4 regions of the Paenibacillus sp. FSL H7-0323 genome follow, and region 1 is predicted to be linked to each of the others. Evidence: riboswitches for the same ligand, from Rfam matches in the RefSeq annotation. Region 1 holds a riboswitch; each other region holds the start of a gene.
What was found. A riboswitch is a leader RNA that binds a small molecule or an ion and turns the genes downstream of it on or off. The one in region 1 is predicted to bind cyclic di-GMP.
Positions count from the first base shown of each region.

Region 2: it holds a riboswitch for cyclic di-GMP, as region 1 does, so the genes downstream of both, MHH89_RS25270 (transglutaminase-like domain-containing protein) here and MHH89_RS21315 (NPCBM/NEW2 domain-containing protein) in region 1, are expected to answer to the same signal.
Region 3: it holds a riboswitch for cyclic di-GMP, as region 1 does, so the genes downstream of both, MHH89_RS24495 (choice-of-anchor A family protein) here and MHH89_RS21315 (NPCBM/NEW2 domain-containing protein) in region 1, are expected to answer to the same signal.
Region 4: it holds a riboswitch for cyclic di-GMP, as region 1 does, so the genes downstream of both, MHH89_RS01895 (DUF6612 family protein) here and MHH89_RS21315 (NPCBM/NEW2 domain-containing protein) in region 1, are expected to answer to the same signal.

Region 1 is NZ_JBBODB010000001.1:4,720,031-4,728,304, reverse strand. Features, by position in the region: gene MHH89_RS21340 (sensor domain-containing diguanylate cyclase) at 1-371, shown strand, start outside; gene MHH89_RS21335 (leucine-rich repeat domain-containing protein) at 388-1,239, opposite strand; gene MHH89_RS21330 (Crp/Fnr family transcriptional regulator) at 1,375-2,058, shown strand; gene MHH89_RS21325 (EAL domain-containing protein) at 2,055-3,092, shown strand; gene MHH89_RS21320 (hypothetical protein) at 3,209-3,775, shown strand; cyclic di-GMP riboswitch class I at 3,933-4,019, shown strand; gene MHH89_RS21315 (NPCBM/NEW2 domain-containing protein) at 4,277-8,274, shown strand, end outside.
Region 2 is NZ_JBBODB010000001.1:5,616,885-5,625,158, forward strand. Features, by position in the region: gene MHH89_RS25245 (glycosyltransferase 87 family protein) at 1-108, shown strand, start outside; gene MHH89_RS25250 (phospholipid carrier-dependent glycosyltransferase) at 98-1,876, shown strand; gene MHH89_RS25255 (glycosyltransferase family 2 protein) at 1,974-2,954, shown strand; gene MHH89_RS25260 (GtrA family protein) at 2,941-3,348, shown strand; gene MHH89_RS25265 (class D sortase) at 3,451-4,116, shown strand; cyclic di-GMP riboswitch class I at 4,230-4,312, shown strand; cyclic di-GMP riboswitch class I at 4,387-4,467, shown strand; gene MHH89_RS25270 (transglutaminase-like domain-containing protein) at 4,481-5,290, shown strand; rRNA gene MHH89_RS25275 (16S ribosomal RNA) at 5,658-7,215, shown strand; rRNA gene MHH89_RS25280 (23S ribosomal RNA) at 7,448-8,274, shown strand, end outside.
Region 3 is NZ_JBBODB010000001.1:5,439,692-5,447,965, reverse strand. Features, by position in the region: gene MHH89_RS24525 (energy-coupling factor transporter transmembrane component T family protein) at 1-214, opposite strand, end outside; gene MHH89_RS24520 (energy-coupling factor transporter ATPase) at 207-1,109, opposite strand; gene MHH89_RS24515 (ATP-binding cassette domain-containing protein) at 1,100-1,954, opposite strand; gene MHH89_RS24510 (Gx transporter family protein) at 1,984-2,541, opposite strand; gene MHH89_RS24505 (NusG domain II-containing protein) at 2,525-2,914, opposite strand; gene MHH89_RS24500 (alpha/beta hydrolase) at 3,734-4,669, opposite strand; gene MHH89_RS24495 (choice-of-anchor A family protein) at 4,817-7,108, opposite strand; cyclic di-GMP riboswitch class I at 7,217-7,307, opposite strand; gene MHH89_RS24490 (hypothetical protein) at 7,802-8,194, shown strand.
Region 4 is NZ_JBBODB010000001.1:382,428-390,701, forward strand. Features, by position in the region: gene MHH89_RS01860 (GTP pyrophosphokinase) at 1-144, shown strand, start outside; gene MHH89_RS01865 (DUF309 domain-containing protein) at 134-586, shown strand; gene MHH89_RS01870 (RsmB/NOP family class I SAM-dependent RNA methyltransferase) at 688-2,208, shown strand; gene MHH89_RS01875 (pseudouridine synthase) at 2,211-2,975, shown strand; gene MHH89_RS01880 (Cof-type HAD-IIB family hydrolase) at 3,237-4,037, shown strand; gene MHH89_RS01885 (DUF4179 domain-containing protein) at 4,190-5,803, opposite strand; gene MHH89_RS01890 (RNA polymerase sigma factor) at 5,787-6,305, opposite strand; cyclic di-GMP riboswitch class I at 6,509-6,600, shown strand; gene MHH89_RS01895 (DUF6612 family protein) at 6,718-7,566, shown strand; gene MHH89_RS01900 (NADH-dependent flavin oxidoreductase) at 7,739-8,274, shown strand, end outside.

The sequences.
Region 1 (8,274 bases):
TTAAAAATGTGAATGACACCTACGGTCATCAGATGGGTGATTATGTCCTGGAGAAATTAGCGAGTATCCTGAAGTCCCAATCACGTAAAGAAGATATCGTAGCTAGGTATGGTGGTGAGGAGTTTATCCTTCTGCTGCCTAATACAGATTCATCGGATGCCACGGCTATAGCTGAGAGTCTACGACAATTCATAGCCAGCTCCACTTGGGAGATTGGCAGCATTACGGTAAGCATTGGCATAGCTACCTTTGAAGCAACTGATACAGACATCACTCTTCTGGAAAAAGCTGATCAAGCGCTTTACGTTTCTAAAGAACAGGGGAGAAATGGCGTTACGCATATTATGGATTTGAGTGAAAAGCTTCTTTAATTGGAGGCTTTTTTTGTTATTTATAAACGATACATCCTCTTTGCTCTAATTGCTCTAAAATGTCTGTTCCCTTCAAGCTGTGATTCCATCTTAAATCCAGTTTCTCTAATCGTCCAAGTTGTAGAATCGAATCCGGGATTTTTTGCAGATTATTATCTCTTAAATCAAGCTCAACGAGGCTGTTTAATTGACCTATTTCCTCAGGGAGTTTATTCAGTTTATTTTTTCTAAGGTTCAGTCTTCTTAACTTGCTTAAATTACCGATAGATGAAGGCAGCTTAGTGATTCGATTATCACTTAAATCGATTATCCGAAGTTCTTCTATAGAATCCAAATGATCTGGTAACATGACCAGTTGATTACCATAGAGATGGATCTCTCTTAGGCCTTTTATTTGTGTGATCGAATCAGGTAAACGTTCCAGCTGATTATAATAAAGCCGCAATTCAATCAGACTGCTCATTTCGCCTATACGGGTAGGCAATTGCTTGAGATGATTATCTGTTACGTTCAGATACTTGAGCTTCTGGAGATTACAGAGCTGCTCCGGCAGCTGTTCGAACTGATTATTGCTTAGGTATAGAAAAGAATCCAACCCCTGCAATCCGCCAATGCTCTCCGGCAACACCTTCAGCCGATTATGGCCTAAATCCAGCATTCTTAGGTGAACTAAGCGACCGATGTTCTCGGATAAGCGTTCGATTTCATTGCCCGCATAATTTAGTACCTCTAATTCGTCATGAAGGAAGAGCTGATCGGGAATCTCTTTAATATGATTGTTGTACATGCTCAGTTCTAGTAGCGGATTGCTCTCAAACACGACATCTGGCGTTTCAATAAGTCCTTTTCCGTCAAAATTATATTTCATGAATGGATCTCCTTTGTAAATCGTATTGGCATCAAGCCTATGTGACAACGTTACGATAGAATATAACAGGATGATGATTTATTATCAGTATGTTGGCATACAAAACTATGGAATGTGTTAGAAAGGAATAATGAGATGGAAGCTTCTTTTTGGACTGGCACTCGCTTTTTTCAGGGTTTACCCTCGGAGAAAATCGAGGCGGTCTCAGGATTATTCACTTATAAGGCATATTCTAAGGGAACCCTGGTGTTTGCAGAATCAGATCCGGGGGATCATGCCTACATTATCTATTCGGGGATTATAAGGGTGTATGCTACCACGAAAGGGAAAGAGCATACCGTAGATCTTTTTGGAAAAGGCGATTTCTTTGGCGATCTGGAAGTGATCCATCCCTCCAATATAAGAGTGCTGTCTGCGGTGGCTATGAATGATACTGTATTATTTGAGATTAAACATGAGCCTTTTAAGCAGATGCTTGCCGATTACCCGTTGATTAAGGAGCAATTGATGCTGCTGCAAATGGAGCGTTTATTTTTATCGAATCGGTTATTACATGAAATGAAATTTCATGATGCGAGAGCGCGTGCGATCTTTACGCTGAGAAGACTATACCAAAGATTTGGAGTAGAGGAGCAAGGCAAACAGAGGATTGATCTTCGATTGACCCATCAGCAGTTCGCGGATATGATCGGAACGTTAAGGGAGACGGCTACCCTTGTGCTTAAAGATCTGCAAGAGCAAAAGATTATTGAGATTCAACATCAGCAGATCACCGTGTTAGACCCGGCGTATTTACTGGAGTATACGGATTTCGATTGAGAAGAGCCGTTCCGGGATTCAGAGAATCGATTATTAAAGGGGTTATGAATGTGGCTTGTAATCATTGTGTAGTAAGAGATCTGAATTTTGAAATCAAGGCTCATGGTGAGCTTAATCTTAGGGTTTTACCTGAGGTTATTCATCACTTGAGTAGAAGTAATACGATACATAAGGTGGAAGAAAATGTGATTACAGTTAAGGAGGCTGGGGTGCGGGATTTTCTGGATTTCTGTAATGACCATATGGAGTCGGAGCAGGTTGAATTCCGTATAGATGACCAAACATGGAGACCTCTATCCGAATTACCCACTGTACTTGATATGGAGTGGATTGATGAGGTTATCACTAAGGGTCTTGTTACTTGCTACTTCCAACCGATTGTGAACGTAAGGGAAGAGATTTTTGCATACGAGCTCCTATCCAGATTTAAAAAAGAAGACGGATCTCTTATCTATCCTAATGAGATTTTTGCGGCGGCACGGAATCGTGGGCGTTTATATGCTTTAGACCGGTTATGTAGAATGACGGCTGTAAAATATGCTGCACCCTTAAATAAAAAAACGTTTATTAATTTTATCCCAACGTCGATCTACGCTCCAGAGTTCTGCTTAAGATCAACCGTTGAACTGGCCAATCAATTAGGCGTCGATCCTTCTCTTTTTGTCTTTGAAGTTGTTGAGACGGAGAAAGTGGATGATCTCGCTCATTTGAAAGCTATTTTGACATATTACAAGGATCGGGGATTTGAATACGCTTTAGATGATGTTGGTGAGGGCTTCAGCACGATCGAGATGTTATTGGAGCTTAAACCCCATTACATGAAGCTGGATATGAAATATGTTCAGGGTGTGTCCAGCGATCTGAACAAACAGAAAATAGCAAAGCAATTTTTAGAAAAAGCTTTAGAAATCCAATCCGTTCCTTTAGCAGAAGGTGTGGAGTTTAGAGAGGACTTTGAATGGCTTAAGCAGAGTGGTTATCAGTTGTTTCAGGGTTATTTATTTGGAAAGCCTGATCCTATTCCCAAACAGTAATCCTAATGAGTATATATCCGTCCAGAGGATGAGATGAATTTCAGGTCAGAGTCTGAGTACAGCCAACCCCCGGGGTTGTATAATTTAGGTAATTTGAAAAGGGGGACGGGATGGATATGAAATGGCATCAATTTGTAACGCGCTGGGCAGATTCTAGGGGCTTTGATGGACGAGAGATTGATTATCAATGGCCTTCTCCCTCATTTCCGGTCATCAGTATTCGCAGTAATCTAGGGCGATACTCAGGTCAAGCGTATGGTCGTGGAGGTAAACCCCGTGTGAAGACAGCCGTTGGATTAATCGCTATTGGAGATGTAGCTGTCGGATTGATTTCCATAGGTGCGATAAGCGTGGGCGTATTATCCTTAGGAGCAATATCACTGGGAATGTGGTTAGCGATCGGAGCAATAGCACTTAGCTGGCTTGGCTTCGCAGTGGGAGCGATTGCGATTGCAGGCGTGGCTGTAGGAGCGATCGCAATCGCGGAAAAAGCGTTGGGGGCCATCGCCATAGGGGATACGGCGTTTGGTGCGATAGCGATAGGCAGGATCGCTGGGGGTGCCATAGCTATCGGACAATGGGCATATGGTGTAATCGCAGTTGGCGAACATGGTTTCGGATTAATTCCCGTCACGGGCGATGTGTGGAATTGGTTCCGGGGTTTGTTTGGATCGGAGAGTTAAGTAGACCTACAGTCCTAAAGGATGCCCTTCTCTTCCGGGATAGTCGATAAATAATATCTATCACATAAGAAAAACTAATTGCAATTACCTATACTCATTTCATACCAATTAATCATGCGATCCGATCTAGGCTTATGTTACTCTTTGAATGTATTCGAAACTTCATAGGCAAACCTATGGAAATGTAGGGACGCAAAGCTAAAGGGACTAAGGTTATCATAACTATTGTCAGCCAGCTGCCAAAGAGTGTGTAACGCTTTTTGTTAAAATATAAGAAAGTATAAGTTATACACCTATACTTAATATCTTATATTTCTCGCTTAAACGCTTACCGTCCTTATAGGACGCCGAAGGCGTTTATGCTTGTTAAGGTTTAATAAAAATTAAGTCTTAATTTTTAGGCGACTTTATACGCAATCAAGCTACTCTTTTGGGGTAGTTTTTTTTATGCCCATTTTTGGGCACTGGAGAGATTCATATAACATCTGGGGGTAAGAAGAGATGAAGAAAATGATTGCGATCGCTACATCGGCGGCCATGTTGGCCAGTTTTTCAAGTGAGGCAGGTTATGCTTTAGCAAGTGAGGTAAGCAAGGTAAATGTAACAAAAACAGTGGCGCAAAGTAAGGTTAACTTATTAAGCAACGCTTCGGTTATTCCGTTTGAGCTGTACGGCAAGGATGCTCTAAATGCCTATAATGAGGTTTTTAGAATGAATCCAGCAAATATTAAATCCATCACAAATAACGGTGGCAACTACTCAGGCTCGCCTATAGCTAAGGCTATGGATGGGGATATGAGCACGCATTGGGAGACTGGCAAACCGAATAGTTCAACGTTTACGAATGAGGTTGTGTTTGTTTTCAATGAGTCCACTGAATTAAATAGAATGGTATACGCGGCTAGGCAATCCGGTGCGAAAGGTAAAGGTTTTGCTCAAGAATTTGAGATCTACGGCTCCACTACCGATGCGGGTGATTTTACGCTCGTGTCTTCTGGAGAATATACAGGCTCAACCGGTGATGTAGTGGAGATTCAGTTCGCACCTACGGCTTTTAAGAGACTTAAATTTGTCTTCAAAAAAGCGAACCAAGATTGGGCGAGTGCGGCTGAGTTTTCTTTTTATAAAGAGGATAGTGTTTCTGCTAAAATGAAAAATTTATTTACAGATGATACCTTGAGCCAAGTTAGTGCTGCTTTTGATACGGCAGAGAAATTAACAGCTTTAGAGAATGAAGTGCAGGCACATCCACTGTATGCGCAGTTTAAAGAAGAGATAGAAAATGCAAAGATCCTTTTGGAGAACCATCAGGTAGAGGCAACGGCAGCCAAGGTTTCGAAGCTAAAAGGGTATGGAACAGCCTATGAAAATGCCTATAGCCAAGCTTATAGAATGCCGAATGCAAACGTATCAAAAGTAACGGTGAACGGTGGAAGCTACCCAGGTACGAAGCCTGAATATATGCTGGATGACCAGCCCACTACGCATTGGGAAACGAACAAAAACAATGATGCAAGCTTCACGAATGAAGTTGTGTTTGAACTAGCGCAAGCGGAAGTGCTGGACAGAGTAGCTTTTTTGGCTAGAGATAACCGCAAAGGATTCCCAGAGGCTTTTGAAATCTATGCATCAGAGACGAGTAAAGGAGAGACCTTCCAACTTGTATCTAGCGGAACCGCGATTAGTACCAATGACTTTCTGGAATTTAAATTCGAACCGACGAAGTTTAAAAGATTAAAATTTAAGTTCACAAAAGCTAATATCAACAGACCTTTTGCGGCTGAATTTAGATTTTATACAGAAGATAAAGTAAGCGAAGCTGTAAATGGTATTTTCACAGATGGAACGATGAGTGCAGTTGTGCCTGCTTATAATAGCGTCGAAGCAATCAACGAATTAGAAGAAGCGGCAAAAGTACATCCGCTCTATCCAATCCTGAAAGATTCTTTGGATTTAGCTAAGAAGCTAGTGAATGGTGAAGTTCAAACCGAAGGCACCATCATTGAGGCGGAACAACGTGGAGATATGAAAAAGCATGCGCAGGAAAACCTGAGAATTGGTTTTGGTACGAACAACCAGCCTACAGGTCTCGTTGCAATGCCTGGAGATACGATCAACGTTTATGTGGACGCAGCTTCTAACGATAAGCTACCTTCTTTAGTCTTTTCTCAACAAGAGGCCGCTTGGAATGTTTGGGCTAGAGGTGTGCAATTGCGTCCAGGTAAGAACATTATAACCGTTCCTGAATTTGCTACGAATAGTTATTATGCACATGAAGTGACTAAGGGCGGTACAGTGTATATCGTCAATCCATATACAGCTGAGGAACAAGGGAAAGCGCCATTGATTCGCTTCGAAGGTTTAGAAAAGATTCCTTTTATGACCAAGACCACGGATCCAGAACAATTCAAAACCTTCTTAATCACATACAAACAAAGACTGGACGAAGATAAAGCGGCTCATCCAAATGTTCAAGATCGTAAACTCATAGATGTGGTAGAAATGTCCAGCGATCATGTTATTTTCACAGGAACGGCGACGGAGGCGTACAACAAATATATTACGCAAGGAAATAACCCGCTGGACACCGTAACTGGGTATGACACCTGGATGAAGAGTATTTTTTCCTTCTATGGCTTGGATGGCAGTAGTGAGATTCATGATGCCAAGCTAATTCGTGAGAATATTCGCTTGATGCAGCCTTATGGTGCGATGTATGCAGCGGGAGATCATACAGGGATCCAACTTGGAACAGTAGGAACCATGTTAGGTGATTTTAACAAAGCCTATCCGGGCTGGGGACTGAATCACGAAATTGGGCATCGCTTGGCTATGGGTGAACGGGAATATGGCGAAGTAACTAATAATATGGTGTCTATGTTTATGTCTGTCGCAGCGAATTCGATAGATAATCGTATACCGTATGAATCAGATATCTATAAATATGTCCTCGAAGAAAATAAAGTGGTTATGAATCAGCAGGGCTTATTTGCACAACTCGGAGCCTATTGGCAGCTGGAGCTGGCACATCCGGGATACTGGACAGAGCTAACCAAGCTATATCGGGAGCGGAAGGTCACCCTTACCAACGGTGACAATTCCAAGCAGCAGTATTTGGTGGAGTTCTCCTCCGAAGTACTGGGATTAGATTTAAGCAGCTATTTTGCCAGACATGGCTTCACTGTGAATCCTGAGACAAAAGCGAAAGTAGCCAAGTATCCGGCACCGCAAAAGTTATGGTATTTAAATAACTCGGTGATTAATTATGAGGGAACTGGAATAGCGGATAAAAATCTGGCCATTAAGGTTAATATCACACCTAACACCACGGCTAGAACGAACACGTTAAGTTTCAGTATAGATAAAGAGCTTAAGCAAGACTTTTTAGGATATGAAGTGTATAGAAATGATGTGTTAGTTGGTTTTACAGGAACTGAGCAATTTGTGGATCAGAATGTAGATGTGAGTATCAACTATACGTACAAGATCGTCGGTTATGATAAAAAGCTGAACCCACTGAAGCCCGTACAGGTTAAAGCCTTTAAGCCAGCCTTGTCTGTTGAAGATCAGCTCACTTTAAAGCTTAATCAAACCTTTGATCCGATGAGCTATGTAAAAGCGGCTAACTATCTAGGAAATGATATTACTGCAGATGTCTCTCTGAAAGCCAATAACGTTGATGTAACGCAAAAAGGCAACTACGAAATTGTATATGAAGTGAAAAGCGAAGGGGTTACGGAAACGAAAACCACACAGGTTACGGTAACGAGCGACTACGCCTATATTTCCGATCTCAATGCCAAGTCAGTCGTTGTAGGCTGGGGTGAATTAAAGAAAGATAAAGCCGTTTCCGGAGGAATCATAACCCTTGTTCGCCAAGGGTTGGCTGCGACGTACGCGAAAGGGATTGGTGTTCATGCCAACTCTGAGGTAGTTTACGATATTGAAGGTAAGGGTTACGACTTCTTTGAAAGCTACATTGGGATTGATCAAGCCATGAAAGGGAAACCTTCCTCGGCTACTTTTGCAGTGTATGTGGATGGAGAACAGAAATTTGAGAGTGATGTTTTCCGGGCAGGAACAGAACATCAATTTGTGAAAATCCCTGTGACTGGCGCAAGAGAGGTGAAGCTGGTTACAACAGATGCTAAGGATGGCAATGCTTCAGACCATACGGTATGGGCGGATGCGAAGTTCTCGAATAATTCAAGCAAACCTACCATTACAGTACCGGAAGAGACAACCTTCGTTAAGCTGAACAGCGAATTTGATGTGTTGAGCGATGTAACAGCTTTTGATACGGAAGATGGTAACTTAATTGGAGCCGTTGAAGTGCATTCAAATGGATTCACATCAAGCAAAACAGGGACTTACAACGTCGAGTTTTCAGTTACAGACTCAGATGGGAACTCCGCTGTGCAGGCCAGAAAGATTGTTGTATACAGCGCTAGTAAATACCTGAGTGATATAGATTGGCAATCGGCAAAAACGGATTATAA
Region 2 (8,274 bases), 900 kb from region 1:
CCTCTTCCAGCACCAATTACACCGGAAGAACAGTATGAAGAAGATTTGAGAGTTGTCGGGCAAATTAAACCGCATCAGAAGGGAGGGCGATTTAACGATGAAGTTTAAGCGTATAGATTGGATATGCATAATAGCTATCACGGCCGTTTACGCAGCGCTTGCTTTATATAATCTTGGCTCTACTAAATCTCCAGAGACCTTATGGGAGCCTGCTGCCAGTGGTGAAAGCTTCTATGTAGATTTGGGGCAGAGTAAACCATTGGAACGGGTCAATATCTTTGGTGGCGTGGGCACGGGTAAGTTCAAGCTGGAATTCAGCGACAATCCTGAGGTCTGGAGCAGTCCGATGGATGTCAGTGAGGATGTTGGGAATGTCTTCATCTGGAAAAGCCAACCCCTGAACGTTACTGCGAGATATGTGAAGTTTACAGTTACCTCTCCAGGGTTCACTTTGAACGAAATGGCCTTTTATGAGCAGGGGGGAGAAAGAATCCCCCTTCCTATTGCCGGTGTGACACCGGATGCTAACGCTGTACCTAAAAGAGGAGCAGCGGCCAATCTTTTTGACGAGCAGGCGCTCATTCCGGAATATTCTAACTTTATGAATAGTACTTATTTTGACGAGATCTATCATGCGCGAACAGCTTATGAATATACACACGGGATAGTGCCTTACGAGAATACGCATCCACCGCTTGGCAAGCTTTTGATTGCCATAGGTATGGAGCTGTTCGGAGTCAATCCATTCGGCTGGCGTATTATCGGAACCTTGTTCGGAGTTGCCATGTTACCTCTTATATATGTAATGGCGCTGCGTTTGTTTAAGAAAAGCAAATACGCCTCCCTCGCGGCAGGATTGTTTGCACTGGATTTCATGCATTTCACACAGACAAGAATCTCCACGATTGACGTATACGGAGTATTCTTCATTATGTTGATGTTCTATTTTATGCAGCGGTATTACACAATGAATTTCTACAAGCAGCCTTTAAGAAAAACATTAATTCCGTTATTCTGGTCTGGCTTATTCTTCGGAATCGGCGTAGCTTCGAAATGGATTGTGCTCTATGGAGGAGCAGGGCTGGCCATTATGCTGGCTATCTCCCTTTTTGAACGCTACAGAGAATACCAAGCCTCCGGACGCCTGCTGGCAGAGGGGAAGATTAAAGACAAGGAATTGCTGGGCACCTGTCGTGAAGCAGTAGATTCTTTTTGGAAAAAGACTATTATTACGTTGGCTAGTTGTATCGGGTTCTTTGTAATTATTCCAGTAATTATTTATAGCTTATCTTTTGTGCCGGGGTTATCTGCATCAGCAGAGGGCTTCACTATAAAAGGTTTGATTGATTCCCAAAAGAATATGTACAACTACCACAGCCAGCTTGTAGCTACACATCCTTTTGCTTCCTCATGGTGGCAATGGCCGTTTATGAAGAGACCGGTCTGGTTCTTTAGCGGCGGTGAAGGTTTGCCGGAAGGTCAGGTCAGCAGTATAGTGACTATGGGGAATCCGCTTATCTGGTGGACGGGTATTTTTGCGATGTTGGCAACACTGTGGATTACGCTGAAACGTAAAGATAAGAATCTCTACATGATTTGGATTGCCTTCTTCTCGCAATATGTTCCGTGGATGCTTGTCCCAAGAGAAACATTTATTTACCATTATTTTGCTATGGTTCCATTTATGATTCTTGGTATTGTATATATAATGAAGTTGCTGGATAGTAAATTCCCTGAGGCCCGTTACGTACAGTATGTCTATGTAGCCGTTGCTTTGCTGCTCTTTATCGCTTTCTACCCGGTACTGTCAGGGATGCAGGTCAGTGGAGATTACGTGAAAGATATGCTGCGTTGGTTCCCAACTTGGGTTTTCTAGGATTTAATAAAAATCTATAAAATAAGTTTATGCATGCAGCGTTATTATGAAGTGTAGATGGATGTAACGCTCCAAAAAGCTTGTAGGAGGAATAAAGGTGAAAGCCAGATATAGTGTGATTGTACCCATGTTCAATGAGGAGCAAGTAATTAGCCATACTTATGAACGTTTGAAAAAAGTAATGGACGAGTGCGGCGATACTTATGAGCTGGTCTTCGTCAATGACGGCAGTCGTGATCGTTCCGCCCAGATGATTCGGGAGATCTGTGAACGAGACGAGCATGTCAAGCTGATTGACTTCTCGCGTAATTTCGGACATCAGGTAGCGATTACAGCTGGCATGGACTATGCCGAAGGTCAAGCGGTTGTTGTTATTGACGCTGATCTTCAGGATCCTCCGGAGGTCATTCTGCAAATGATCGAGAAGTGGAAAGAGGGCTACGACGTTGTATATGCGAAACGCCTGAAGCGCCACGGAGAAACGATGTTCAAAAAGGTCACCGCGAAGCTTTTTTACCGCCTGCTCAGCAGTATGACAAGTGTAGATATTCCTACGGATACAGGCGATTTCCGTCTTATTGACCGTAAGGTATGTGATGTCCTGCGGGGACTTAAAGAAAAGAACCGCTATGTCAGAGGTTTGGTGAGCTGGGTTGGCTTCAAGCAGACTATGGTGGAATATGAAAGGGAAGAACGTTTTGCTGGAGAAACCAAATATCCGCTGAAGAAAATGATTCGTTTTGCGTTAGATGGCATCACCTCTTTTTCACATAAGCCGCTTAAGATTGCTACGTATATTGGATTCTTTCTTTCATTTTCTAGCTTTCTCTATTTATTTTTCGTCTTGTTCCAAAGGATATTTTTCACCTCCTGGACGGTTCCGGGCTGGGCTTCCATTGTAGGTGTCAATCTGCTCTTTAACGGTATTGTTCTGATGCTGTTGGGTGTGATTGGGGAGTATATCGGACGGATTTATGACGAGTCTAAAGATAGACCGCTATATATTGTTAGTGAGACTAAAGGCTACCAGAACGAAGAACAACTGGACCGCCGGAAGGACCACAATGATGTCAGATAAGAACTTGCGCGCTGCATTCATACAGTTCCTCAAATTTAATGCCGTAGGTTTGCTCAATACGCTTATTGATTTTGTGATTTTTACATTGTTGAATTCACTAGGGATGGTATACGCATTGGCGCAGGTGATCTCCTATAGTGCAGGCACGGCGAATAGCTTTATTTTGAATAAAAAAGTAACCTTTCGTGATCGCAACCGGGGGAATAAAGAAGGCTTCGACCGCGTGCAGCTGGTCAAGTTTATCGTGCTGAATCTGGTAGTGCTCGGAATATCACTGCTGCTAATGCATCTGTTGACAGACAAACTAGGTATTCAAGTCTTGATCTCGAAGGTGCTGGTTACCTTTATCACGGTGATCATCAATTTCTTTGGAAGTCGTAAATGGGTATTTTAAACATTAATTTCAGGCAGAAGGAGTTGCTATGCTTAAAGGCAAGTAGCTGTTTCTGCTTGATTTGTATATAACCATAGAAACAATATACGGAGGTGAATAACATTGCGTAAATTCTCCTATCTACTCATACTGGCTGGGATACTTATTATGTTATATCCGACAGCTAACGAATGGTACAACGACAGGCAGCAGGAGAAGTTATTAGAAACGGCTGAACTAAGCACTGCCGATAGTACTCCCCAGTCAGATCTGAGGAGCAGGTATGCTGAAGTTACTCAGCTGTTAGCAGAGGAATCGGTTCTGGATGCCCAGGCACAGCCCCAACTCCAAGAGACAGAAAAGCCTGAACCGGAGATTGAAGTCGGTGGCAAAGTAATCGCACTAATTGAAATCGATAAGATTGATTTGAAGCTGCCTGTATTAGAAGGGGCTACAAAAGCTAATATGAAACATGCTGCAGCCCATATGAAAGAAACGGCACCCCTTGGAGAGATCGGGAATGCTGCAATCGCGGCGCATCGGGCTCGAACTACGGGTCGTTTGTTTAACAGATTGAATGAGGTTGTTGTGGGGGATGTTATCACGGTAAAGACTAGTGATCAGGTGTTTAACTATGAGGTATACGATATTTCTGTTGTAGATCCGAGTGATGTCTCCGTTCTTGACGGGAATGACAAGGATAAGATTCTTACTCTGATTACATGTGATCCGCTAGTGAATCCAACGCATCGTCTGATTGTTCATGCCAAATTAACAAAAGGAGAATAGTGAATGACAAGAAAACACAAATACCGGGAGATATTTATAAAATAATGGGTAATCTAGTAAATTAGGTCTTGTTCACAATTATAAATATGATAGTATTATACTATGAAAGCTAAACACGATAACGGCAAACCTTCCGAAAGGTAGGGACGCAAAGCTAAAGGGCCTTTTCCCGAAAGGATGGCAGCCAGCTACCGAATGAAGAGGCTTTTTTTGTTTGTTTCAAATGGATTCTATCAATTATATCTAGTAAAGCTAGAACAGATAGAGCTTATACGATAACGGCAAACCTATCGAAAGGTAGGGACGCAAAGCTAAAGGGCCTTCCCGAAAGGATGGCAGCCAGCTACCGAAAGGAGTTTTATCCGTGAAAAAGGTTTATTTTATGCTGGTGGCGTTGTTCGTCCTAATGACTTCAGTTCCGGTAAGTACAGCTCAAGCTGCAAGTGCAGATGCCAGCTGGTTGATTACATCCAAAGTGGCTCAAGGTGTTATTGGTATTAACTATGATATTCCGAAAGATAAAAGAATCAAACTCATGATCACCAAAGATAACAGCAGCTATACATATAACTTGTATGCTTCTGGACAAGCTGAGGACTTCCCTTTGCAACAAGGAAATGGGACTTATAAGGTTTCTGTTCTGGAGAACACAACCGGTAATAAATACAAAGCATTATATTCCGAAGTAGTAGACGTAACCATGAGTGACTCGAATTCCGTATATTTGGGCTCCGTACAGAATGTGAAATGGAGTTCTTCTGATAAAGCGATTGTCAAAGCTAAACAATTAGTACAAGGCAAAACAACAGACGAAGAGAAAGTTAAAGCGATCTATAACTATGTAGTTGCGAATGTACAATATGATTACTCTCTTGCTAATAGTGTAACTACTGATTATATTCCAAGCATCGATAAGACATTGACTACTAAAAAAGGGATTTGCTATGATTACGCTTCTCTTTTTGCCGCAATGCTGCGGAGTGTAGATGTTCCTGCTAAGTTGGTAATGGGGAATACAAGCTACGTTACGCAATATCATGCATGGAACGAAGTGTTGCTTAATGGGAAGTGGGTTACCATTGATACTACAGTGGATGCAGGACTTGCAAAGAGTGATAAGAAAACCGATTTAATTAAAGCCTCAAGCAAATATACTGCGGCAAAATACTATTAAGTTCGTCGCTAGAAACATAACTCTATTAAATAAACAACTAGCTTAATTATTAAGCTAGTTGTTTATTTTTATATTAGGGGTTGCTTTTCTATTAATAGTTGGGGTATTATAGGTAAGCGTTGTTAGACAGCGTACAGGCGATATAGACGAGGCTGATAAAAAGCTTCGAAAAATAAAGCTTGCATTTCTGAAAACAACATGATATATTATAAGAGTTGCTGCTGAGACATTAAACGGCGCCAACGAGAACTTGATCTTTGAAAACTGAACAACGAGTGAGTGGGAAATCACGTAAGTGAAATCCAAAATTAGAGAATTAATTTTCTCGTCAGATGTTTCAAAATGAGCATATCGCTCTTTTCAATACTAATTGGAGAGTTTGATCCTGGCTCAGGACGAACGCTGGCGGCGTGCCTAATACATGCAAGTCGAGCGGAGTTGTTTTGAAAGCTTGCTTTCAAAACAACTTAGCGGCGGACGGGTGAGTAACACGTAGGCAACCTGCCCTTCAGACTGGGATAACTACCGGAAACGGTAGCTAATACCGGATAATTTCTTTTTTCTCCTGAGAGAAGAATGAAAGACGGAGCAATCTGTCACTGAGGGATGGGCCTGCGGCGCATTAGCTAGTTGGTGGGGTAACGGCCCACCAAGGCGACGATGCGTAGCCGACCTGAGAGGGTGAACGGCCACACTGGGACTGAGACACGGCCCAGACTCCTACGGGAGGCAGCAGTAGGGAATCTTCCGCAATGGGCGAAAGCCTGACGGAGCAACGCCGCGTGAGTGATGAAGGTTTTCGGATCGTAAAGCTCTGTTGCCAGGGAAGAACGTCCGGTAGAGTAACTGCTACCGGAGTGACGGTACCTGAGAAGAAAGCCCCGGCTAACTACGTGCCAGCAGCCGCGGTAATACGTAGGGGGCAAGCGTTGTCCGGAATTATTGGGCGTAAAGCGCGCGCAGGCGGCTATTTAAGTCTGGTGTTTAAACCTTGGGCTCAACCTGAGGTCGCACTGGAAACTGGGTGGCTTGAGTACAGAAGAGGAAAGTGGAATTCCACGTGTAGCGGTGAAATGCGTAGATATGTGGAGGAACACCAGTGGCGAAGGCGACTTTCTGGGCTGTAACTGACGCTGAGGCGCGAAAGCGTGGGGAGCAAACAGGATTAGATACCCTGGTAGTCCACGCCGTAAACGATGAGTGCTAGGTGTTAGGGGTTTCGATACCCTTGGTGCCGAAGTTAACACAGTAAGCACTCCGCCTGGGGAGTACGGTCGCAAGACTGAAACTCAAAGGAATTGACGGGGACCCGCACAAGCAGTGGAGTATGTGGTTTAATTCGAAGCAACGCGAAGAACCTTACCAGGTCTTGACATCCCTCTGAATCCATTAGAGATAGTGGCGGCCTTCGGGACAGAGGAGACAGGTGGTGCATGGTTGTCGTCAGCTCGTGTCGTGAGATGTTGGGTTAAGTCCCGCAACGAGCGCAACCCTTAACTTTAGTTGCCAGCAGGTAATGCTGGGCACTCTAGAGTGACTGCTTATGACAAACCGGAGGAAGGTGGGGATGACGTCAAATCATCATGCCCCTTATGACCTGGGCTACACACGTACTACAATGGTAGGTACAACGGGAAGCGAAGCCGCGAGGTGGAGCCAATCCCATCAAAGCCGGTCTCAGTTCGGATTGCAGGCTGCAACTCGCCTGCATGAAGTCGGAATTGCTAGTAATCGCGGATCAGCATGCCGCGGTGAATACGTTCCCGGGTCTTGTACACACCGCCCGTCACACCACGAGAGTTTACAACACCCGAAGTCGGTGGGGTAACCCGCAAGGGAGCCAGCCGCCGAAGGTGGGGTAGATGATTGGGGTGAAGTCGTAACAAGGTAGCCGTATCGGAAGGTGCGGCTGGATCACCTCCTTTCTATGGAGAATCGTTCTCTGCAATGAGAACATTCAAATCGGAAGCTAAGCTTCCAAAACTCAGGTTTAGGCCTGTTACTCACTCGTTGCTCAGTTTTGAGAGTTTAAGCTCTCAAGTAAGACTTGATCCTTGAAAACTGGATACCGAAACGAATTTGCGTTTTAGAACATCTTTTAGCAACTTGTGTAAACAAGTAAATGTTATTAGTGAGATTTTTCTTCGGAAGAATCAAGGTTAAGCTAATAAGAGCACACGGAGGATGCCTAGGCGCCAGGAGCCGACGAAGGACGTGGCGAACAACGAAACTGCCTCGGGGAGCTGTAAGCAAGCTTTGATCCGGGGGTGTCCGAATGGGGAAACCCAGCTGTGGTAATTCGCAGTTACTCATACCTGAATACATAGGGTATGTAGAGGCAGACCAGGGGAACTGAAACATCTAAGTACCCTGAGGAAGAGAAAACAATAGTGATTCCGTCAGTAGCGGCGAGCGAACGCGGAACAGCCTAAACCTAAGAGCTTGCTCTTAGGGGTTGTGGGACGTCTCACATGGAGTTACAAAGGAATATGGTAGGTGAAGAGGTCTGGAAAGGCCCGCGATAGAGGTAAAAGCCCTGTAGCCCAAACTGTGTTCTCTCCGAGACGGATCCCGAGTAGTGCGGGGCACGTGAAACCCCGTATGAATCCAGCAGGACCATCTGCTAAGGCTAAATACTACCTGGCGACCGATAGTGAAACAGTACCGTGAGGGAAAGGTGAAAAGCACCCCGGAAGGGGAGTGAAATAGAACCTGAAACCGTGTGCTTACAAAAAGTCAGAGCCCTATTAATGGGTGATGGCGTGCCTTTTGTAGAATGAACCGGCGAGTTACGTTTAACATGCAAGGTTAAGCCGAGAAGGTGGAGCCGCAGCGAAAGCGAGTCTGAATAGGGCGAATTAGTATGTGGACGTAGACCCGAAACCGTGTGATCTACCCCTGTCCAGGGTGAAGGTGCGGTAACACGCACTGGAGGCCCGAACCCACGTACGTTGAAAAGTGCGGGGATGAGGTGGGGGTAGCGG
Region 3 (8,274 bases), 720 kb from region 1:
GCTTAGCTGCTTTCAGGAAGTATTTAAGCGGAATCCGCGTTGAAGCCATAACGGCTATCGAAAAAATAGCCAGCACAGCCATGGCCATCCACGAACGTGAGAGCAGGATAACAGCTACGTATAATAGCATGCCAGTGATTTTGGCACGAGCATCCAGCTTGTGCACCCACGAACCGGTCTCAATACTCCTACCTAAGATCAGTTTCTCATTCATGGTCATCCCTCTTTCCATCGGGCTTACCAGTGCTTATTGATTCCGCTGGCAGCGAAGCTATAAGCTCTGCCAGACTCTCAGCCGTCAAGCGGGGGGCTTCATCCACAAGACCTAAATGATCAGCAACTGCACGCCAGTAACGAAGGGACTGCGGAACCGTCAAACCACACTGTTCCAGAATTGAAGGATCATCTGCAAGCGCCTTTACACTGCCCTGAAACGCCGTGCTGCCCTCTTTAAGTACAACCCAGCTGTCTGCATAGGGCAATAACTCATCCATCCGATGCGTGACGATAATGATCGTTCTGCCCTGCTCACGACATAATCTCTCCAGCAAGCTGATTAACTCTGCACGGCTAATGGGATCAAGCGTTGCCGTGGGCTCATCCAGAACGATGACCTCAGGGTCCATAGCTAGCACGGAAGCGATAGCCGCCTTACGCATTTGTCCACCGCTCAATTGGAAAGGATTCCGCTCTAGCAGTGCGAGATCCAGCCCCATATCTGACATGGCCTGACGTGCACGTGACTTTGCCTCTTCGAGACTCATGCCGAAATTAAGGGGACCGAAAATGAGATCCTTCTCGACCGTATCTTCGAACATCTGCTGCTCCGGAAATTGAAATACCAATCCGACTCGGCGGCGCAGTGGCATTAGCTTAGGTGACTTCTCACCAGCCTGAATAGTTACATCAAGCACTTTTACCGTACCCTCGGTTGGTTTCAGTATCCCGTTAAACAATTGCAGCAGCGTCGATTTACCTGAGCCCGTCGCCCCCGCAATACCAACCATCGAGCCAATGGGTACACTGAGGTTAATGTCCCGGAGCGCCGTCAGCTTCCAGAGGCTTCGGTCAGCGTAGGTGTAACTTACTTGCTGTAATTCTATGGCCATAACGTGTCTATAAGCTCCTTTTCACTGGTCGGAACATCCACATGAATACCCTGGTTCTGCAGCTCGCGTGCAAGGCGCCAAGGATAAGGTTCACGCAGATGGCATTTTTCCAGAAGCTCCTCGTTCCGGAACAACTCCGCCGGTGTAACATCTGCAGCCAAACCACCTCCATGCAGCGCAAGCACCCGATCCGATGCCAAAATCTCATCTGCATCATGCGTAATCATGAGGATCGTGTACTTTCCTTCTGCCCGCATATCCTGCAGAATACCGAGAAGGTCATTTCTGCTTCCTTCATCCAACATAGAAGAGGCCTCGTCAAAAATGACGATGCCTGGTTCCATAGCAAGAATGGAAGCGATAGCAACACGCTGCTTTTGACCTCCCGACAGCTCACCCGGATGCTTGGACAACAGATGATTTATTCCTAGTCTCGTCGTATAGGAGTGCAAACGTTCAGCCATCTCTTCGTACGGCAAACAAAGCCCTTCCAGGCCGAATAGGATATCTTCCTCTACAGTGGCTCCAATAAACTGATTATCCGGATTTTGGAACACCATTCCGATACATTGCCGAATGCTTCCGATCGTTTCCTCACTAAGCAGCATGCCACTAACCACAATCTCACCAGCCCCCTTAGGCAGCAGAGCATTGAGCAGCTTGACCAACGTAGACTTCCCGCAGCCATTAGGACCAACCAAGCTGACCCATTGTCCTTGAGAGATAGATAACGTTATATTGTGAAGAATCGGATGCTCGGGATCATAGCCAAACGATACCCCATCCAGAGAGATGACTGCTTGTCCCTCTCCCTCTAAGTCTTGACCTTCGTATGATTCATTCATGTTAGTCATCCTTCCGCTGATGTGACTAATCAGTCCAAAAATTCTTCAAACAGCGATATTTTTGACAATGACGCCACCAAATAACGGACTGCATAGCCCACGGCAATTCCTGTTACTACCCCAGTGATCAGCAGCATGGGAAGATAATAAAAAATACTAAGTGATGCAAATACCATAGAAGCTGCCAGCAGCTGACCGATATTATGCGCAATCCCACCGGCTATACTAATTCCGATCAAGCTTATACTCTTACCTTTGCCACTAATCAGCATCAGCACAAACATAACAACAAAGCTAAAAAGTGAACCAAATAAACTAAACAGCAAGCTTGAGAAGGTACCTAGCAGAAATGCAGTAAGCAGTGTTTTGAGGATGACAAGCAGCAAAGCATCCCGTCCACGTAAAAAGTAAATACAAGTCAAAATCATAATGTTGGCCAGTCCGAGCTTAGCACCCGGCACCAGTCCCATTCCGGATAACGGAATCTGTGCCTCTATTAAACTTAACACTACTGCCACTGCGGCGAAAATCGCAATAATCACTGTTCTTTTTAAAGCTGTTGCAGATTCACTACTGGACATAGGCATCTATATCATCCTCCCCCGACGCACTGGTGATTTCGACTAATACTCTATGCGGTAGACAGACAATCGTCTGTTTGGGCAGGGTAATAAAACCAAAACCTAGGCAAACTTTATCAGCGCAATCGGCATCGTACATTTCAATCCCGTAATCATGCACCTTCAAAATGTTATAGCCGCGTTCCGTGCGGACCTCAATGGTTTGTTCTTCTTTTGTAAGCTTTACCGTTTTAAATAACTCACCGTCCACCGTTACATTGGCTATGAGATTTTTACCGGCCCCACCTTTGTCATCATTGTCCGAAAACCATCTCGGTACGAGAAAAGCGAGCGCAGCAATCAATACGATGGAAATCAGCCACACATCTGCGCGTTTCATAAAAATCTCCCTTATTTTTTAATTAAAATCCAGACTTATTAATTATAACGGTCTACCCTCAATCCTTCAATCAATGTTGGAGTTTATTGTCAGTTTTAGAGAGCTGTTCACAAAATAGGCACGCAAAATAACCCCAGCAGACACAACCCATTCGTCTCTGGCATTTTCAGTTGAAGTTTGTAGCGTTTGCAAAAATATCCAACTTACATTTTAGCCCATTTGCACCGAGATCGCCCATCTCCTCTGGTTTACTAGCTTTTCCGGAATAATTCACAATTAACCCAATTTAAGTTACTTTCAAAATCTAAGCGCCCCTTATCGAGGTTTGTTCCTCTCTAGAATCAAATAAACCTTATCTTGGAATTCATTATTATATTTGCCTTTTAAACAATAGTGTGTTATATTTATATGGTATTTGTTTTTCGATATATTGAATATCCCCACCAAGAAGATGTCAGGCCGACTATTATACACATCGGCATTTTGGACAAAGAGGCTTTATGTTTTCTTGCAGTACTCTTCCTTTTTATGAGATTAAATTCGAAATATAGCATTCCGATTCACACTGGCGCGGTCAATGGAGCCGCAAGGGCAAAAGAGAGGTAGGGCTTTTGTCGTATTGGAAGGATTATTCTCGCCACACGGCTGCTGGAAATAACAAGGAATTAAGACACCCGTTACTCACGAACGGCGGGGGATGAATATAACGAGAAAGCATGACGGTACGATCCTTATTCAAGGACTACGTCATGTGTGGAAAAATATAGGCGCCCGATAACCGCTACCTAGCGGATATCGGGCGCTGTCTACGTTCAGGACTTATTTTACATATCGACTTACAAAAGCTGTTACTACATCTATATACCCCGCCTTATCCGTATCATAAGACAATCCATGCCCCGCTTGCGGTACTATGAGCCTCTCTTTTGGACTCTGGCATGCCTCATACAATTCATTCATCATAGCAAAAGGTACAAAGTTATCCGCATCCCCATGAATAAAAAGAATCGGAGCCTTCGCTTTCCGCACTTGTTTTAATGCAGAGGCTTCACCAAAGCCATACCCCGCCTTCAAGCGGGTGATTAGACTTGCACTTTGAACGAAAGGGAAACTTGGCAAGCGATACATTCGTCGTAGTTGGTAAGATAATTGTGCTTTTACTGAGGTATAAGCGCAGTCCGCAACAATAGCTTTTACCTGCGGCGGAAGATCTTCCCCTGAGGTCATTAGCACTGTAGCACCACCCATAGAGACACCGTGAAGCACAATTTGAGCACTGGGCCCAGTCTTTTTAATCATGTATTCAATCCATTGCAAATAATCTTTTCGTTCCGGCCAACCAAAACCAATGTAATCCCCTGCGCTATCTCCATGCCCTCTTGCATCGGGAATTAGGATGTTAAAGCCTAAGTTCTCGTAGTAGATTTTGGCGTACGCCCCCATATCCTTTGCTTTACCTGAATAACCATGGGCTAGAATGGCTGTGCGTCCCGCAGCACGATTAGATTGGAGTAAGTAACCTCTTAGTTTAAGTCCATCTGCAGATACGATCTCAATATTCTCGAAGCTCTGGCGAGAGACCCAATCCTTCCCCTCCCCCCAAGAAGCTCCGGCAACCGGAGGATCAGCCTTCAGATTAGGATTATTACTTAGAAATACCTTTGGCGCTCGTTTAATAGCAATACCATAGAAGAAAAATCCCACATAGATTAGAATCCCTATGATGATTACAGCGCTAATAATGAACCATATCAATTCGCCTTCGCCATCCCCTCTTCATTTCTTTTGCAACAAGAGTATACCATCTACTTAGAATGCACCAAACTATCGCAATCATGACATACAAATAGAGCCGCCATCGGGACACCCCCCGAAAGCGACTCTATGTTGCTCTACCCTTTATTATTTATTCTTTTTGGAGAACTTGGTTCTCATTAATAATCCGATAAGTGCAAAACCTAAACCTGCTACATAGTAAGGTGCAGGACTTGATTCACCCGTTTTTGGCAATTCCTTCACAGGTGGCTTACCTAATGGGATCGTATCGTCCACTACGATGATTTCATCAGGTGTTGGTGTTGGCGTTGGTGTCACTGCCGGTACCGGACCTAATGGGATCTCATCATCATCAACAAGTACTTCTGTGCTATTCGACGGTGTTGGTACTGGCGCTGGTGTCGGCGAAGCTACAGGCCCAAGCGGCACGGGATCTTCTGCAAGAACTATAGTGCCAATTACGGATGATGGCGTTGGTGTCGGGAACACCGAAGTCTCTGGTGTCGACGTTGGTGTTGGTGTTGGTGTTGGTGTTGGTGTTGGTGTTGGTGTTGGTGTTGGTGTTACCTCTGGTGTTACCGTTGGTGTTGGTGTTACCTCTGGTGTTACCGTCGGTGTTGGTGTTGCCTCAGGTGTTACCGTCGGTGTCGGTGTTGCCTCAGGCGTTACCGTCGGTGTTGGTGTTGCCTCAGGCGTTACCGTCGGCGATGGCGTTGGCGTCGGCGTTGCCTCAGGTGTTACCGTCGGCGTTGGCGTCGGTGTTGGCGTCACTGTCGGCGTTGGTGTCGGTGTTGGCGTCACTGTCGGCGTTGGTGTCGGTGTTGGCGTTGGCGTTGGTGTCACTGTCGGCGTTGGTGTCGGTGTCACTGTCGGCGTTGGTGTCGGCGTTGGTGTCACTGTCGGCGTCGGCGTTGGTGTCACTGTCGGCGTCGGCGTTGGTGTCACTGTCGGCGTCGGCGTTGGTGTCACTGTCGGCGTCGGCGTTGGTGTCACTGTCGGCGTCGGCGTTGGTGTCACTGTCGGCGTCGGTGTTGGCGTTGGTGTTGGCGTCGGCGTTGGTGTCACTGTCGGCGTCGGCGTTGGTGTCACTGTCGGCGTCGGCGTTGGTGTTGGTGTCACTGTCGGCGTTGGTGTCGGTGTTGGTGTCGGTGTTGGCGTCACTGTCGGCGTTGGTGTCGGTGTTGGCGTCACTGTCGGCGTTGGTGTCACTGTTGGCGTCGGTGTCACTGTCGGCGTTGGCGTCGGCGTTGGCGTCGGCGTCGGTGTTGGTGTTGGTGTCGGTGTTGGCGTCACTGTCGGCGTTGGTGTCGGTGTTGGCGTCACTGTCGGCGTTGGTGTCGGTGTTGGCGTCACTGTCGGCGTTGGTGTCGGCGTCGGCGTTGGTGTCACTGTCGGCGTCGGACATGGTGTTGGCGTCGGTGTCGGCGTTGGTGTCACTGTCGGCGTCGGCGTTGGTGTCACTGTTGGTGTCGGCGTCACTGTCGGCGTTGGTGTCGGCGTCGGTGTTGGCGTCACTGTCGGCGTTGGTGTCGGCGTTGGTGTCGGCGTTGGTCCGGGTTCATCACCATCGTATGGATAGTGGTGAAATTCACCACCACCAGTACCTTTGAGTGAAGCCGCCACTAAAGTACCGTTAATCTGACCATTAATAAAATCAACATGAGCATAGGGGGCAAGTATGCTTCCCATTACACCTATGCCTGCCATATCAAGATACGCAGCTTGGCTAAAGTTAAGCAAAATTTTCTTGCTGTTCAACACGTTATTAGGTAGAAATCCGAAGTTTTTCATTTTTACGTTAGAACCATCAATATTAATAATTGCAGTAGATCCTGAAGGAACATTTATTGTAATTCCGTAGGTATTAGAGACGTTATCTCCTGAAACATTAAAAACATTGACCGCAGGATCTGTACCTGTCAAGGTAAGGCTGCCATATTGGTACACTGTTGTTCCATTCGCCGGCAATGCTGCAAGTTCTGCTGATTTGTCCTTCAAAGACTGACCTACGGCTGAAAAGTCAATCGTACTCCCCTGTCTTTTTGTACCACCCTTGAGGAGCGTTACATTCCCTGAAAAATCTCCCCCGTGCACGATATTCCCATAAACAGTACCTCCGTTGAAAGTAAGATTCCCTCCAACAACAAGTGTGTCAGTCAGGGAAACCTCTGCAGCGGTCAACCTATCTCCAACACTATAGTTGGTTAAGTTAACGTTACCTCCAGCAGCAAACCTTCCTTCCGTATCCGAAACTGTTGTTATATCCCCTAGAATAAACACGTTGTAGACCGCTGCAATTCCCAATGTAGAAGAACTACTAGCTCCAGCAACTCCAGCTCCCAATGAGGAAAGCCCACTACCTACCGTCAAAATCCCAGCTAATACAAGCGAGAGTAACGGTTTTATTCTTCTTTTCAAATGGCACACCTCCTAAAACTATGATTTATATTAATCAGAATAATTACCAGAAACTCTAAAGGACCTAACAACAAAAAAGACCGCCAAAAAGAAGTGAAATTCCCTTCTCATGGCAGTCGGACGGTCATTGTGCCTTTAAGACACTTTAGACTCCTGGACTTTGCGTCCCGCCCTTTCAGACGGTTTGCTATTATCATGACTATATATATGTATTACACTGCAAGTCCAGAACTGGTAGCTGAAGCATTCTATCCAATAACAGTCTATGACTTTTAATACTTTTGAATTAATAACAGTTTAGCTCCCGACACCCACAATTGTCAATCAATTCCTTTCGATAATTCCCCGCATTAGTACCACACAAAAAAAGCGCCTAAAGGCGCTTCGCATAAGGTTTTTCATTAAATTTTAAAGTAACTGTATATAGCCCAATATGGATATCCATAAGGGAACACTCAGAATTAAACCAAAAAACAATCCACGCTGGAGGCTGCCCTCTTTTTCCATCATAATTCTCCTTTATGTGCGTTAGATACATTAATTTTTATTATTACAATTTTAATATAATTTATTCTTCGTTATTTAGTTGTGAATTTAATCACATTGGATAAGCTGTTTAGAAATACCATTGATTATTTTTGGAATATCGGGGTAGAATACGAATATACGTTCCTATTAGAGGTGATGAGATTCATGCATAGAGCAGAAAGCAGGGACAACATGCTGGTGAAATCTTATTTATTGCTTCCGATGATTTTATCAGCTTTCGAACGGGACTCCGCCATTTTATCTACACACTTACGAACACCCGCCCCTTATCTGGAGGTGCTTGGAACAGCTGCTGCAGTAGCTACAACAGATCTAAGGGATGTTCGTGCAGAAATGAGAAGACGGGGAATCAAGGTGTATGAGCAAAACAGACTTAATACTGGAATTGAAGCCAAGTATATATGTCGTGGCTATCATGAACGAATGCTGCTGTTGAATGACATTGTTGCGGCTCAGGCTGCCATCCATATGCGCAGATACCTAGGGCTGGATATTTCATCTTTTAAGAGTTACGAAGAACAGTACCAGATTAAGTAAAGCTGTATAGAAGCCGCTGCGCTCTCTCCCCCCGATCAATTAGTGAACAAAAAAATAGGCCTTACCATGGGAGTTGGCAA
Region 4 (8,274 bases), 4.3 Mb from region 1:
TTGGTGAATGAGGCTATAGATACTCAGGCTCGATTTAACGAAATATGGCAGGCTCAGGACATGGAAGCGATGAAGGAGCTTCTGGATCATGTACGGGGACTTCTCTCCGCAGCTAAAAAGGATAGTTTGCCGGATGGCTTATGATCCGTTGTACTTGGCGTATCTAGTGTACTTTAATCGTGACCGGGATTATTTCGAATGTCACGAGGTGCTCGAAGAGCTATGGCTTGCCAAGCAACGCGACCCATTGTACAAAGCACTTCTCCAAGTAGCTGTTGGGTTGTACCATTGCCGTAATAATAATATGCGTGGTGCAACGATTATGCTAAGCGGGGCTGCTGCCAAGCTGGAAGAATATTCAGCAGTGACACTCGGCATTAATTTGGCTAAGCTAGTGGTGGAAGTGAAGGATTATGTTCGCCGCATGGAGTCGTGTGAGCAGCAGCCATTTTCTTATTATGATCTGACTATAGAAATCATTGATCAAGGTCTAGCGGATGAAGTGAACTCTGCGGCTGAGGTGATCACACCGAATAATCCTCAACGACGAGGTCCTCAAAGACCGACCTCTTCTCATCGTAAATAATGATCCTCTATAAATGAGTATTGCCAAAGGAACACCCGTAAGGGTGTTCCTTGAATCTTTAAACACCTAAATTTTAGCAGTACTATCAGGAGGACGGCATCATGGCGGCACAACTGCCCAGTTCTTTCAGCGAGCGTATGATGGACTTGCTGGGAACGGATTATAATCAATTTGCGGATTCGTACAAGGAGACCCCTAACGGAGGCGTTCGTGTTAATACCTTGAAAATTTCAGTGGAAAAATTGCAAGCTCTTTCCACTTTAGAGCTGGAACCCATTCCGTGGTGTCCAACCGGATTCTATACAGAGGATGGGGCCAGACCAGGTAAACATCCACATTATCACGCGGGATTGTATTACATTCAAGAGCCAAGCGCTATGGCACCTGTGGAACTGCTTGATGTACAGCCAGGAGATCGTGTCCTTGATTTATGCGCTGCACCTGGGGGCAAATCCACACAGATTTCTGCCAAGCTCTCAGGAGAAGGCTTGTTGATTACCAATGATCTTCATCCAGAACGCACGAAAGCCTTAGCCAAAAATCTAGAGCTATATGGGGTGCGCAACGGTATCGTACTAAACGAAAGTCCAGATCATATTGCAGCGGCATTCCCGCTTTATTTTGACAAAATCTTGATTGATGCTCCATGCTCAGGTGAAGGGATGTTCCGTAAAGACGAAGACATGGTGAAGCAGTGGGATTCAGGTACACCTGCCAAATATGCTGCCATGCAGCGGGATATTTTACGTTCTGCTGCAACAGCGTTGGCACCGGGAGGTACACTTGTCTATTCAACCTGTACATTTGCTACAGAAGAAAATGAAGAAATTATAGCGGAGTTTATTTCTGAACATCCACAGTTTTCGGTGATTACAGTTGGAGGCACTGGCTCATTTGCTCCTGGTTTTGGAGAACTATCAGGGACAGCAAGACTATGGCCGCATAAAGTAAAAGGTGAAGGACATTTCATGGCTGTGCTGCAACATGTGGGGCCAAAGGTATCTGCAGAGGAACGTGATCAAGCCGAAGTTAAGTTGAGTGCAGTTACACGGAATACGAATAAAAAAGGCACTGCTCATATTAAATCCGCAAACAAACCAGAAGCCAGACGAGGGAAAGAAGGTAAGTTCTCTAATAAATCTGCTGCTGGCGCTGAACGTGGCCGTCAAGGTTCAGGAGAAGAGCAAGCCTTGGCTGCATATGGAGATTTTATAAAAGACCAGCTTGGCTGGGAGCCAAAAGGGTATCCGATTTTCTTCGGTGATCATCTGTACATCTCCCCACTACCTAAGGAAAGATTAAATGGATTAAAGGCGATTCGTCCAGGATGGTATGTAGGACATGTCCGTAACGGCAGATTTATCCCAGGACATCCAATGGCTACCGCGTTACACCCTGAAGAGAGCTGCCGAAGTGTCTCACTTTCCAGTACGAGTAATGAAGCTATTTCCTATCTTAAAGGAGAGACATTGTTGATTAGTCAAGAACGTCTCTCTATTAAAATAGGAACTACCCAAAAAGGATACGTACTGGTCTGCATAGATGGTTATAGTGCAGGCTGGGGGAAGTGGCAGGACGGTGTGCTCAAGAATGAATATCCCGCAGGCTGGAGGTGGATGTAAGAATGAGCCTATCAGGGAAAACTGCAAAAAAGCAGCGTTTAGATAAAGTATTGTCCCATATGGGGGTAGGATCACGCAGCGATATTCGTAAACAAGCCAAGCAAGGTTTAATTACCGTGAATGGTGCAGTCGTCAAGGATAGTGGATTTCATGTAGACCCTTATCACGATAAAATTGTGGTTGGCGGCGAGCTTGTTACCTATCGTGAATTTATTTATCTTATGATGAATAAGCCACCGGGAGTTCTGTCGGCAACAGAGGACAAGCGGGATCGGACCGTTCTGGATCTTTTAAAGCAGGAATATGTACAGTTTGAACCTTTTCCTGTAGGAAGGTTAGATAAGGACACAGTAGGGCTGCTTCTGCTCACCAATGATGGAAAGCTTGCTCACGAGCTATTATCGCCACGCAAGCATGTCCCTAAGACGTATGAAGCAACAGTTGAGGGAGACGTAGACGCAGACGATGTAGCGGCTTTTGCGGCAGGTGTCGAGCTGGAAGATGGATATGTTACTTTACCTGCACAGCTAACTATATTGGGAAGAGAACGCGGCAGTAAAGTAATCTCACATATTTCGCTGATCATCACAGAAGGAAAGTTTCACCAGGTTAAGCGAATGTTCCAAGCTGTCGGCAAAAAAGTCACTTTTCTGAAACGAGTATCTATGGGAGAATTGAAGCTGGACGAAAGCCTGCCACTGGGAGCTAGTCGTGAACTTACGCTAGAGGAACTGGCACTCTTAAGTACAGAAGCATTAGAACAATAATATAGAGAAAAAATGGTATGTAAATTGAATTTGGAAACTTGGGATAAGGGGATGGAGTGGCGGAGGGGAAGTTTGGAACTGTAAGAGCGATAGCGACCGCCTTTGTTTCCGGATTTCAACCACTAGTAAACGGTATAAATCAAGAAATCTGGAAACAACAGCGGCTGGAAGTCCAAATATTCACCGCAGTTGCGACTGAAACTTAACTCAGATAGCCAGGTTCAATATATATAGAAAAAGAAAGACAAGGATGGTGGGAGTATGAGATACAAACTGATTGCACTAGATGTAGATGGTACACTGTTGAATGATGATCACCACTTGAGCACTGAGAATAAAGAAGCCATTGCTGAGGTTACGCGTCTTGGCGGGCAGATCGTGTTATGTACCGGCCGCAGTCCGCAGAACTCGATTCCTTTTATGGAGGAAATGGGGCTGTCTGGTTATGTGCTGGGTCATAATGGAGCTGCTACGGTTCGTGTGAAAGATCGGGAAGTGCTGCATCAATACGGTATGGATGCTCGTGGTCTTGACCCTTATATTGATTATTGTAGAAAGCATGATATTCATTATGATGTGAATACGGCTTTTGATATGTATGTAGATAATGTAGAAAACCTGACCAAAGAAGCCAATTATATGTATGAACACTTCCGTATCGTGCCGGCTACACTGCCAGCATGGGAAGATTTCCGTGAACCGGTTGTTAAGTTTACTGTATTTACACAACCAGAAATCCTTGACGAAGCTGAACGTGAATGGCGTACTTGGACACATGAGTACAATATTTTGCGCAGTGGTGAATTTTTCGTTGACTTGATGCATCCGGAAGCCTCCAAGGGCAACGCCTTAAAGAATCTGGCTGTGAAGCTGGGAATTCCGCAAGAGGAAGTTCTTTCGATCGGTAATTATTTTAATGATATTTCTATGCTTACATACGCGGGTATGGGCGTTGCGATGGATAATTCTCCGGTTGAGGTCAAAGCGGCAGCGAATGCTGTCACGGGGTCTAACAACGAGCATGGTGTGCGAGATGCGCTGGTTAAATATTGTTTATCTTAATAATGGAAAGCATAAAGCGGACTTGAGTCCGTTCTATGCTTTTTTTGTTGTGAAGGAAATAAAAGAGATACATAAACAGAAATGATTTTATCCATAAATAACCCGCCCTTAGGATTAACTAGAAAGGGCGGGACATAGATTAACTTCCTGCATTAAAGTTTAATTTCCTCGTTCCGGCTAGGATCGCTATATTTATAGATTCCAGGGTTCAGTTCGATTTTTTCGTCGAAAGGGATATCTTTGTAGCTATCAATATTAGTTCCTGTAGATATCATGCCCTTAGGTGTAATTTCAGGCACCACTTCTTTGCCATTAATCCGTAACGTAGTTTGGTTAACGCTTTTGAAGCCAGAAGATTTGGATGTTGATTCGACAATCAAATTTTCGCCCTCAGTATAGTAAGTGAATTCAATTTTTAACCCATCGACATCAAGTGAAGTGAACTGCTTTTCTTCTTTAGGTTTGTTTATAGTGATCCAATTCTTAGTAGTATCACGTTTCTCAATGACAGCATCCTTTAATATAAGTTTCATTGGAACATCGGACCAGTCGTTATACCATTCCGGAGATTCGAATTGAAATAAATGCTGGTAGCTTTCGGAATGATCTCCTTTCAAATTCCAACCCCCAGTGATTGTTTGATCACCTATAACCAACTGAGCGGTATTATAGTGGACAATTCCTTTTTTAAGCGAATCATTTTCATCTATTAGAATTTGGATATCTAAAGGGGTAACCACTAGCTGATCTAAGGTTATGCCGGTCTTTTCTTGAAATTCAGGACTGTTATACAGTTTCTTAGTGTAAATCGCCTCACTTGCTTTTTGTCCATCTGCTTTAAAATCGAACTTCCACGTACCTGAAAATCGTTTCGCTTCTTCAATGTAACTAAAATGAAGACTAGCTTCCTTCCAATCTGATTCAGTTATATTGAAAACCTGTTCAATAAATAAATCCGATCCTTCGTTAGGCATGATGGTTGGAATTGCTTCATTCTCTTGACTACCAGTACTAACTACCAAATGTGGGTTACCCCGTCCTAAGTCAGATGGTGATGCAGCGACTTTGTAACGGATAATGGTTTGATTGGAAACATATCGAACGGATTCGATTTGAATGCTTGGATATTGCTTAACTCCAGTATTGATAGTATCCCCTGCTTGATGATTAGATTGTAAGGGAATATTCCGATCACTGTAAAAAATGAGATTCCGTGCTTCAAACCTGTAGTCCTTTTTATCATCCTTTAATGTATCGGGTGTCTCATATACTCCAATGAGTTTCTGGCTTTCAGGATCGTATTCTAAATAACCGTATACCTTTGCCTTGGCACCGGATTCACTAGTCATGATGTTTTCCTCTGTAGCAAATCCAGTATATTTGGATAGATCAGATTTAGTATCAAGTGATAACAGCATTTTCATTTTTTCTCCATCAGTTACAACACCGTTCAAATTCATTGTTACTCCTGAACTGGAAGTTTGAAGATTATACTGTTGACCGATGCCGTTATTTAATGCATTGCTCACACTTCGACCACCAATTTTATCCCAATTAATCGTCATACTAGCGAATACAGGAATGGCTACAAGTAAGAGGCAAGAGAAGACAATACTGATAGGAATAACCTTTTTATTAGACCTAGGAGTATTCTGGGAGGCATGCAGATTTCTTTGACGTTTATAAGCTTCTTGTTCTATGGCAGTCCACATCAAATCATAATCCGGTCGGGGAATATGTTTATCTTTTTCAATATAGAGACTCATTACTATTCAGCTCCTTTAGTTGGGTTCCACCCATTCTATTTAGTATTTTAAGTCCCTTGTTCAGTCTGGATTTTACAGTTCCTTCGGGTATGCTCATAACTTTAGAGATCTCGGGTACAGTCAATTCGTTTATAAAACGAAGGACTACTACCATTCTGATTTTGTCAGGAAGCTGACTGTATAACCCTTGTAATTCTTTTTTAGTTTCCTGTCGATCCAAACGTTTTTCTACAGGGTTTGATTCCTCAGACCTGGATAATAAATAATTACGTACTTCTTTCATCCACCCCGTCTTACGCCTTTTGATCACACTGTTGCACTCATTCGAAGCAATTCGTAAAATCCAAGCTTTCAAGTTTCTTACCTTCGACTTATCCGCTAAGATAACTTTTACAAATACCTCTTGGGTAATATCCTCCGCATCTGCCTGATTTTTCATTAAGTAGTAACAAAAATAATATACTTGTTCTTTATAGAGCTCGAAAATTTCCCGGTCACTCATTTTGCTGCACCCCCTGTCTTTGCTGTTCTCATTAATAAGACTTATAAGCGTATGTAATCGTTCATTTTTCATTTTGATTGTAGTATTTCTTCTGAGTATCATAGCGAATTCGAATGGAAGATAAGTCGTTTACAGGTAATTATAACCATGATAAAATTAGCGGTGGGACATGCGTCCGTAATCTATTAAAACTAATTGAATGTCCGCGTTAAAGGTAAAATCATCGAAAGATGATGACACAAAGCCATGGGTCTAAAACCTTTCGACAGAAGGAAATGATCGCCAGGCCGCCATAGGGATGTCTTATGAAGCATAAAGGATAGCTCTAAGAATATGTAGTCTATTTTGAGCTCTTTTATTATTTCGACCTATACGGCGTTACATTATCGCAAGGGGCCGAAAGGGGAAGTACATGAACAGTTTTTTCAAAACAATAGGTACTAGTTTGGCAGTAGGTGCTTTATTGCTGTCCGGAACGATCGGATGGATGTCTAATCCAGGAGTAGTGTCTGCAGCTACCTCAACAGTAGTAACCGCGGATCAGATGATCAGCAAAGTAACGGCAGCCTCCAAAGCAATAAAGAATTTCCATCTGGATGTGACCAAAAAACAGGATATTCAAAGCGGCGGGGTGCGTATCAGCAACACCAACACTCTGAAGCTGGATATCAACCGTCTGCCGAATTTTGCCGCAGCAGGCACTGTCGCTAGTAGTCTTTTAGAAACATCGTACAGTCTATATGCCAATGACAAGGAGTTTTACTATCTTGTAGACGGAAGTGAACTGATCGATGAATCTGAAGATGAAGGTTACGACGATGACGGGGAGCCAATCGATCCTGATGCACAATATTGGCTTGGACTGGAGAAAACGGAATGGGATGCCTTTTACTCTAAAGGCCAATACGATCCTGTTTCCATGCTTGATTCGGTCAAAAGTTATAAAAAATCCATGAAAGTCAGCACTGCTGGCGCACAAACAGTCTTACAATTCACGGTAACCGATCCGACAGCAGCTAAGGGGATAATCAAACTCTATGACCAGGAGAACCTTTGGGATGGAGAGACAGTTCAACCCAAAAGCGTAACGTGGAAATTATTCGTCAATACTAAGACCTGGCAAACGGAAAAGCTGACAGTCGATCTGAGTTATGTACTGGTAAGTGATGGAGCCAAAGATACATACACCACGAAAATCGAAGCTAAATATTCCAAAAATAATAAAGGTGCAGCCATTGTAAAACCGGCCGAACTAGAATAATAAGGACCATTCATATCGAGCAAAAAGCGCTGTTCCAATGAACAGCGCTTTTTGTTGTATCCAACAGCAGTTCTTTATTAGTTGACAAGAATAAATCATTGCTGTAATTTATATGTATGCGCATGTATATAATAATTTATCTAAATATAATTTAATGAAAGTTGGGAAAAAGATGATAGCACTAGACACAGCATTAACTTTTCGCAGAGGGCTGACATTAAAAAACCGAGTGGTTATGGCTCCAATGACCACGCGAATGAGCTTTTATGACGGTGTAGTAACACAAGATGAATTGAAATACTATTCGCTAAGAACGGGCGAAGTAGGTGCGGTCATCACTGCGGCAGCAAATGTACAAGAGGGTGGAAAAGGATGGGAAGGTGAACTTAGTGTTTCCTCCGATGAATTTATTCCTAGCCTCAGCCGATTAGCATCTACTATTAAACGAAATGGAACAAAGGCTATTTTACAGCTATTCCATGCAGGAAGAATGACAGATTCAAAAATATTGCGTGGCGTACAACCCGTTTCCTCCAGCGCCATTGCTGCCGAACGCCCGAATGCAGAAATTCCAAGAGCATTAACAGAAGATGAAATTTTCGGTGTAATTGAGGATTTTAAAAAAGCGACTCAACGTGCTATTCAAGCTGGATTTGACGGGGTAGAAATTCATGGAGCAAACACATATTTAATCCAACAATTCTTCTC